DNA from 2 places in the Delftia sp. ASV31 genome. Region 2 is predicted to be linked to the other one. Evidence: predicted binding sites of a transcription regulator. Region 2 holds the regulator's gene; the other holds the start of a gene.
The links. Region 2 encodes LexA, which represses DNA repair genes until DNA is damaged. Its sites were predicted from a motif close to ACTGTATNNNNATACAGT; they were not measured.
Positions count from the first base shown of each region.

Region 1 (4,154 bases), on a different contig from region 2:
GACTGCTGGCCGTGGTGTGCTGGAGCTGCACCGTGGGCCTGATGCGCTCGGTGGCCGAGCCGCTGGGCGCCGTGGGCGGCGCCGCCATGCTCTACACGGTCAGCGCCCTGTGCGTGGCCGCCGTGCGCGGCCTGCCCAGGCCCTCGCAGTGGCGGGCCATGCATCCGGCCTACTTCTGGGGCTGCGGCCTGCTGTTTGCGGTCTACGAGATCTGCCTGTCGCTGGCGATTGGCCTGGCGCAGGACCGCGCCCAGGCGCTGGAGCTGGGGCTGATCAATTACCTGTGGCCCAGCCTGACCATCGTTTTGGCCGTGCTGCTGCGCCAGCAGCATGCGCGCTGGTGGCTGTGGCCCGGCGTGCTGCTGTGCCTGTGGGGGCTGACGCGCGTGCTGGGCGGCGACTCGCTGCAACTGCGGGGCATGGCGGACCACATGCTGTCCAACCCGCTGGCGTATGGACTGGCTTTTGGAGCGGCCCTGCTGTGGCCCTGCTATTCGCTGGCTGCGCGGCGCTGGGGCGGTGGCCACAATGCCGTGGGCCTTTTCCTGATATGGACCGCGCTGGCGTTGTGGATCAAATGGCTGTGGCTGGGCGGTGAAGGCGGCATGCAATGGTCGGGCACCGTGGTGCTGCAATTGCTGGCCGTGGGCGGGCTCACCGCCCTGGGCTACAGCTGCTGGGAGCACGGCATACAGCACGGGCATCTGGCCGTGATGGCTGCAGCGTCGTACTTCACGCCCGTGTTCTCGGCGCTGCTGGCCAGTGCCTGGCTGCAGGTGCAGCCGGGCTGGGGCTTCTGGCAGGGCGTGGTGCTGGTGACCGTGGGGTCGCTGGTGTGCTGGGGTGCGACCCGGCGTGCAGGCTAGCCTTCGTCCTCTGCTCCTGCGTCCCAGTCTTCGCTGCGCCCCCGCAGCACCTTGCTCGCAATTTCTCCACCAAAACCGCGCGCAGCCAGAAAGCGCATCTGCTTGAGCCGTTCCTGCGGTGTGGCCGGTGGTGCGCCGAAGCGCTGGCGCCATACGGCAAGGGCGCGCTGCAGTTCGGTGGCGCGCAGTTGCTCTGCGGCGGCGCGCACCAGGCCGTCGTCCAGTCCCTTGTTGCGCAACTCCTGCACCACGCGTGCCGTGCCAAAGCGCGCGGCCTTTTGGTGCAGCACGGACTCGGCCACGCGCTGGGCACTGATGAAGCCGCGCTGCTCCAGCGCGTCGAGCATGGCGCCCAGGTCTTCGCCTTCCTCCACATGGGGGGCGAGCTTGCGTTCCAGCTCCAGCCGTGAATGTTCGCGCTGGCCCAGCAGCTTGAGCGCCCGGCCCTTGAGCGACAGCTTGGCGAATCCCATGCGGCAATGTCTCCTGAATCGTCCCGAATAAAAAAGGCCCCCACGCTCCCCTTGCTGCGCAAGGTCCGCTGCCCCCCAAGGGGGCAGCTTTTTTGCCTTGGGGCGTCCCGGCGATAAAAAAGGCGCAGACGTGAGCCTGCGCCAAGATGGCAAACACAGTGTGTGCAGGCGTGGCAGCGCCTGCAGTGAGGGGTCAGGCCGCTCAGGCTTCGATCACGCCGTCCTTGTCGGCCTTGGCCTTGCCCGCCTTGGCAGCCTTGGCTTCGGGGGCATCGCCACCGGCCGTGGGCAGCAGGGCGATGCCCAGGCTGTCGCGCACCTTGTTCTCGATCTCCACGGCCAGGCCGCTGTTCTCGCGCAGGAATTCGCGGGCGTTGTCACGGCCCTGGCCGATCTTCTCGCCGTTGTAGGCATACCAGGCGCCCGACTTGTCGAGGATCTTGGCGTTGACGCCCATGTCCAGGATTTCACCTTCGCGCGAGATGCCTTCGCCGAAGAGGATGTCGAACTCGGCGGTCTTGAACGGAGGCGAGACCTTGTTCTTGACGACCTTGACCTTGGTCTCGTTGCCGATGGCCTCGTCGCCCTTCTTGATGGTGCCGGTGCGGCGGATGTCCAGGCGGACCGAGGCGTAGAACTTCAGCGCATTGCCGCCCGTGGTGGTTTCGGGGCTGCCGAACATCACGCCGATCTTCATGCGGATCTGGTTGATGAAGATGACCATGCAGTTGGTCTTCTTGATGGTGGCTGTCAGCTTGCGCAGCGCCTGGCTCATCAGACGGGCCTGCAGGCCGGGCAGCTGGTCGCCCATCTCGCCTTCGATTTCGGCCCGGGGTGTGAGGGCGGCCACCGAGTCCACGACGATCATGTCCACGGCGCCCGAACGCACTAGGCTGTCCACGATTTCCAGGGCCTGCTCGCCGGTATCGGGCTGGCTGATCAGCACTTCGTTGAGGTTCACGCCCAGCTTCTGGGCGTAGCTGGTGTCCAGTGCGTGCTCGGCGTCGATGAAGGCGCAGGTGCCGCCCTGCTTTTGCATTTCGGCGATGACCTGCAGCGTCAGCGTGGTCTTGCCCGAGGATTCAGGGCCGTAGATCTCGATCACGCGGCCACGGGGCAGGCCGCCAACGCCCAGGGCGATGTCCAGGCCCAGCGAGCCGGTGGAGACGACCTGGATGTCCTGGATGGCTTCGCCTTCACCCAGGCGCATGATCGTGCCCTTGCCGAACTGCTTTTCGATCTGGGCGAGTGCGGCCTGCAGGGCCTTGGCTTTTTCACTGTTGGCGGTGGTGACGGCGGTGTTCATGCGGACTCCTGGGTTGGCTGGGGTTTCAGCTCTGTATTTGCATTCAGGCTGGATGCTTGAACAGTAGTTTATGGGCTTGTTGGTTTGTTTTGTTGGTGTTTTTAGTCAGTTTTCCTGACTTGTTGGATTTGCCTCCACAATGCATCCATGAGTGAGTTTTCCCCCGTCACGCCGCCCGCCGACGCCTGGCGCCAGACCCACCTGGGCCGCCTGCTCGGCCATGCCATGCGGCGGTTCGACGCGCGTGTGCTGCAGCTCATGGCGCGCGATGTGGAGGTGCCGCTGGCGCTGTCCAATCTTGCGGCGCGCGACAAGGTGGGTGCGGCCCACATCCACATCACGCGGCATCTGTCGCTGGCTGGCGACAGGCTCACCGACCTGGCCGAGCGCGCTGGCATGACCAAGCAGTCCATGGGCGACCTGGTGGCCCAGTGTGAGGCCTGGGGCCTGGTCACGCGCGAAAGCGACGAGCGCGATGCGCGCGCACGCCGCATCCGTTTCACTCCTGCTGGCCTGGCATGGCTGCAGGCCTTCCATGACGCCGTGTCCCAGGCCGAGGCCGAGTTCCGCGAGGAAGTCGGCGACGACATCGCCACCGTGGTGGCGCTGGGGCTGGAGGCCTATGCGGGCGGCGGCTCACTCGGGTAAGGTCCCTGCCAGCGGGGCGGGGCGCATCCTAGAATCCTGAGAATCAAAGGCGCGCATTTCCAACATCCAGAGCGCGTCTGTATTTCAGGAGACAACCCCATGCGCATTCTGATTGCCGAAGACGACCAGGTCCTGGCCGATGGTCTGCTGCGCAGCCTGCGCGGCTCCGGCGCCGTGGTCAGCCATGTGGCCAACGGCAGCGAGGCCGATACCGCGCTGATGACCAGCAGCGAGTTCGACCTGCTCATCCTGGACCTGGGCCTGCCCAAGATGCACGGGCTGGAAGTGCTCAAGAAGCTGCGCGGCCGGGGCGATGCGCTGCCGGTGCTCATCCTCACGGCGGCCGACAGCGTGGAAGAGCGCGTGCAGGGGCTGGACTACGGCGCCGACGACTACATGGCCAAGCCGTTTGCGCTGTCCGAGCTGGAGGCGCGTGTGCGCGCTCTCACGCGGCGCGGCATGGGTGGCGCCAGCAGCACCATCAAGCATGGTCCCCTGGTCTACGACCAGGCCGGCCGCGTGGCCACCATCGACGGCAAGATGGTCGAGCTGTCGGCGCGCGAGCTGGGCCTGTTGGAAGTGCTGCTGCAGCGTGCGGGCCGGCTGGTCAGCAAGGACCAGTTGGTCGAGCGCCTGTGCGAATGGGGCGACGAGGTCAGCAACAACGCCATCGAGGTCTATATCCACCGCCTGCGCAAGAAGATAGAGCGCGGCCCCATCCGCATCGCCACCGTGCGCGGCCTGGGCTACTGCCTTGAGAAGATCGCTTCCTGAGGCCGCTGCCCTGGCTGTCAGGCCCGGGTTGGCTTGCCTGCGCATAGTGGCGGATGCCACGGGGCCGTGAACCCGTCGTGAGGGCTG
Region 1 is NZ_JAELTK010000057.1:24,448-28,601, reverse strand. Features, by position in the region: gene yddG (aromatic amino acid DMT transporter YddG) at 1-866, shown strand, start outside; gene recX (recombination regulator RecX) at 863-1,339, opposite strand; gene recA (recombinase RecA) at 1,542-2,645, opposite strand; gene JHD82_RS19430 (MarR family winged helix-turn-helix transcriptional regulator) at 2,793-3,293, shown strand; gene JHD82_RS19425 (response regulator transcription factor) at 3,393-4,067, shown strand.
Region 1: recA (recombinase RecA) is a predicted target of LexA. The motif match lies at 2,676-2,693, and genes of this name have one in related genera.

Region 2 (4,154 bases):
GGAGCATGCGGTCCACATCCAGCAGGGTCTGCTGGACGATGGCCTGCTCTTCGGGCGAAGGCGCCAGCGATTGTGGCAACTGGGCCAGATAGTCCAGATAGGACTGCTCCAGCGTGCGGCGGCGAAACAGGTCGGCGACCAGGCCCCGGGCGATGGTGGCCAGGTAGCGCCTGGGTTCGCGGATGTCCTGCTGCGGCAGGGGCGAGCGCAGCAGGCGCACAAAGGTGTCCTGGGCCAGGTCGGCGGCATCGTCACGGTTGCCCAGGCGTTTGCGCAGCAGGCTTTCCAGCCAGGGATGGTGGTTCTGGTAGAGGCTGTGCACGGAGAAGGCTGGGGCGGAGGAGGCGGCGCAGTGGCAATCGCTGCTGCAAAAGATAATAAGAATGCTTATCAATTATCTTTCAGGCCGGCACCCCTCCCGCAAAGAGGGCGTCCACTGTTGCATGTGCGCTACAGGGCAATGGTGGCCGCCAGCCTGCATCAGCTTTGCGCAGGCCGATTCCTCGTGCGGCACGCGGTCCGCGCCACCCAGGTTTGTGTCGTGCAAGGTGTGTCGCACACCTTGCATCGGGGCCTCAGTTGGCTGCTGGTCCGCCATGCGCTTCCATGCGCTCCAGCGCAGCGCAGACATCGGCCATGCGCCCGGAGATGAACAGGCATTCCGGCTGCTCCTGCGGCGACCGCTGGATGATGCGCAGGCCTGAAGGCTGCTCAGGTGCGGATTGCAGGGCGGGCTGCGTCGGCAGCAAGGGCAGGATCAGCTGGGCATCTCCATGGTCTGCAGCGCGTGCTGCCTTGCCGCGGCGCTGCTGGCTGCGCCGGCGTGCCTTGCTGAAAGAGATCACGTTGGCGGGCTCGGGTGCTGCGGCAGGTAATGGCTGGCACTCAGGGGCTTGTGCAAGAGGCATGGCCGACTCCATGGCGGTCGCAGTCAGGCGGATGCCATGTGCCAGGCGCAGGAAGGAAAAAGAAGACAGTGTTGGCAGAGCGAATCCCATGTGACGACTCCTGTTGGCGTGTTTCAAAGAGGCATGGACACAGGCAGGATTGCGGTTTGCGGGCAAAGCTCCGCCCAGGGCGAAGCTCCAAGGCTTCGCGCCTACCACCTGGGCGGTGCGTGAAATGGGATGAGGCGGCCTGAGAAGGGCCGCCAGTCCGGCTTACATGGACATGCTGTTGCGGATCAGCCCCACGGCCAGGCCTTCAATGGCAAAGGCCTCTTCGGGGGCGACGCGGATCACCGGGTAATCGGGGTTCTCCGGCAGAAGTTCCACGCCCTGCGTGGTGCGGCGCAGGCGCTTGACGGTGACTTCGTCACCCAGGCGCGCCACGACGATCTGGCCGTTGCGGGCTTCGTGTGCGGACTGCACGGCCAGCAGGTCGCCGTCCATGATGCCCGCGTCGCGCATGGACATGCCGCGCACGCGCAGCAGATAGTCGGGGCGCGTCTGGAACAGGCTGGGCTCGACGGAATAGGTTTGGTCGATGTGTTCCTGCGCGAGAATGGGCGAGCCCGCCGCAACGCGGCCCACCAGGGGCAGCATCAGCGGTGCCAGGGCCGACAGCGGCAGTCCGAAGCTGGTGCCGCGCGCGGCATTGATGTTGCGCACGGTGTCGGTACGCAGGCGAATGCCGCGCGAGGTGCCGCTGACCAGTTCGATCACACCTTTGCGGGCCAGGGCCTGCAGGTGTTCCTCGGCAGCGTTGGCGGACTTGAAGCCCAGCGTGTTGGCGATTTCCGCGCGGGTGGGGGGCGCGCCCGTGCGGGAGATGGCGGCCTGGATCAGGTCCAGGATCTGTTGCTGGCGGGCGGTGAGCTTGGGATGGTCGAGCATGGCGTGCGTCCGGTCCTTGAGGGCAGATGGCAGGCTGGGAGGCCATCTGATGATTTATACAGTATCTGTATTTTTAACCAGTTTTCCAAGAGGTGCAAGTGGGGCAGTCAAAGTTGGTGATTCTGGGCACGGGCGGGACCATCGCCGGCCGGGCGGATTCGCAGTCGCAGGGCGTGGGGTACAAGGCCGGGCAGATCACGGTGCAGTCGCTGCTGGAGGCCGTGCCGGACCTGGAGCAGCAGGCGCTGGGGCCCGTGCAGACGCAGCAGATCGCGCAGGTGGACAGCAAGGATATGGACTGGCCCGTGTGTCGCGCGTTGCTGCGCGCCTGCACGCAGGCACTGGAGGATGCGGATACACGCGCCGTGGTGATCACGCATGGAACGGACACGCTGGAAGAGACGGCCTGGCTGCTGCACAGCCTGCTGCCGGCCACCAAACCCATTGTGTTGACCTGCGCCATGCGCCCGGCCACGGCCCTGTTGGCAGACGGACCGCAGAATCTGCGCGATGCCGTGACCGTGGCTGCCAGCGGCGGGCGCAGCGGCGTATGGGTGGTGGCAGGCGGCGAGGTGCATGCGGCAGCCCAGGTGCAGAAGGTCCATCCCTACCGGCTGCAGGCAATGCGCTCCGTGGAAGGCGGGCCGCAGGCGTTGGTGGAGGAAGGGCGTGTGCGCTGGCTGGTGCCCGCCGCGCCGTCCGCGCGGGCCATGGTGCCTGCGGCCATGTCATCTGATCTGCTGGCGCTGGATGAGCTGCCCTGGGTCGAGGTGGTGTTCAGCGGCGCCTTGGCGCGTGCCAGCGGCGTGGATGCGCTGGTGGCGGCAGGCGTGCGTGGCATCGTCGTGGCTGGCACGGGCAATGCGACGGTTCACGAAGGCATGGAAGCGGCCTTGCAGCGTGCCCGCGACAAGGGCGTCTGGATCTGGCGGGGCACGCGCTGTGCAGAAGGCCTGCCCGTGGCCTCCGGCCTTGGGACCAACCCGGCAGAGGCCGATCTGGCGCATCTGCCCGTGGCAAAGGCCCGAATTGCGATGATGCTGGCGCTGGCAGTGCAGCCGCGCGATTGAGCCGGGCGGCGACGCCGGCATTTCTTCAGTTGCTGGCGGTCAACAAAAAAGCACCCGGCGGGTGCTTTTTTCGTTGCGGCACATGGCCTGCATCACTCAGCCAGTGCAGCCAGTGCGCGTTGGGTGATGTCCTCGACCGAGCCCAGGCCGCTGATGGCGCGGTACTTGGGTGCCGCTGCGGCTTCCTTTTCGGCCCATGCGCGGTAGTAGTCCACCAGGGGGCGGGTCTGGCTGCTGTAGACGTCCAGGCGCTTCTTGACGGTTTCTTCCTTGTCGTCTTCGCGCTGCACCAGCGGCTCGCCGGTCACGTCGTCCAGGCCTTCGACCTTGGGCGGGTTGAACTTGACGTGGTAGGTGCGGCCCGAGGCGGGGTGGGAGCGGCGGCCGCTCATGCGCTCGATGATGGCGTCGAAGGGCACATCGATCTCCAGCACGTAGTCCAGCTTCACGCCAGCGGCCTTCATGGCGTCTGCCTGGGGAATGGTGCGGGGAAATCCATCAAACAGGAAGCCGTTGGCGCAATCGGCCTGGGCGATGCGTTCCTTGACCAGATTGATGATCAGGTCGTCGCTGACCAGTTGACCGGCGTCCATCACGGCCTTGGCCTGCTGGCCCAGGGGCGTTCCGGCCTTGACGGCGGCACGCAGCATGTCACCGGTGGAAATCTGGGGGATGCCGTACTTCTGGCAGATGAAAGCGGCTTGCGTGCCTTTGCCGGCGCCGGGTGCGCCCAACAAAATCAGTTTCATGGAAGTCCTTGAGGAGAGTAGAAATTCTTGTCTGCCGGATCGGCCCACCGGGGCGGACAGTCCATGCGTCATATTTTTGTCGCGGGCAAGGATAGCACGCACAGGGCTAACACTGGCTTACACGCAGAGGGCAAAACTGTCGCCTGTGCAATCTCCAAAAACTGCGTTTTGCTGTCCGACAAAACCGCATGTGCAGTTGTGTTGTGAATGGCGATGCCGGGCATCGCCATTGGCGCATCTGTATTGGCGTATGCGGGATCGGATTCAGGCGGACAACCGGGCGCGCACCCGCTCCAGGTCTTCGGGGGTGTCCACGCCGGGGCCTGGTGCATGGGGCGTCAGGTGGACGGCGATGCGGTGGCCGTGCCACAGCGCGCGCAACTGTTCCAGCGCCTCCAGCACCTCGGTGGGGGCGGGAGATAGCTGCGGGAAGCTGCGCAGGAAACCGGCACGGTAGCTGTAGATGCCGATGTGGCGCAGTGGCGCGAAGCCGGGGTGGC
Region 2 is NZ_JAELTK010000033.1:53,425-57,578, reverse strand. Features, by position in the region: gene JHD82_RS14000 (sigma-70 family RNA polymerase sigma factor) at 1-322, opposite strand, end outside; gene JHD82_RS13995 (hypothetical protein) at 576-998, opposite strand; gene lexA (transcriptional repressor LexA) at 1,161-1,835, opposite strand; gene JHD82_RS13985 (asparaginase) at 1,934-2,905, shown strand; gene adk (adenylate kinase) at 2,998-3,654, opposite strand; gene kdsB (3-deoxy-manno-octulosonate cytidylyltransferase) at 3,919-4,154, opposite strand, start outside.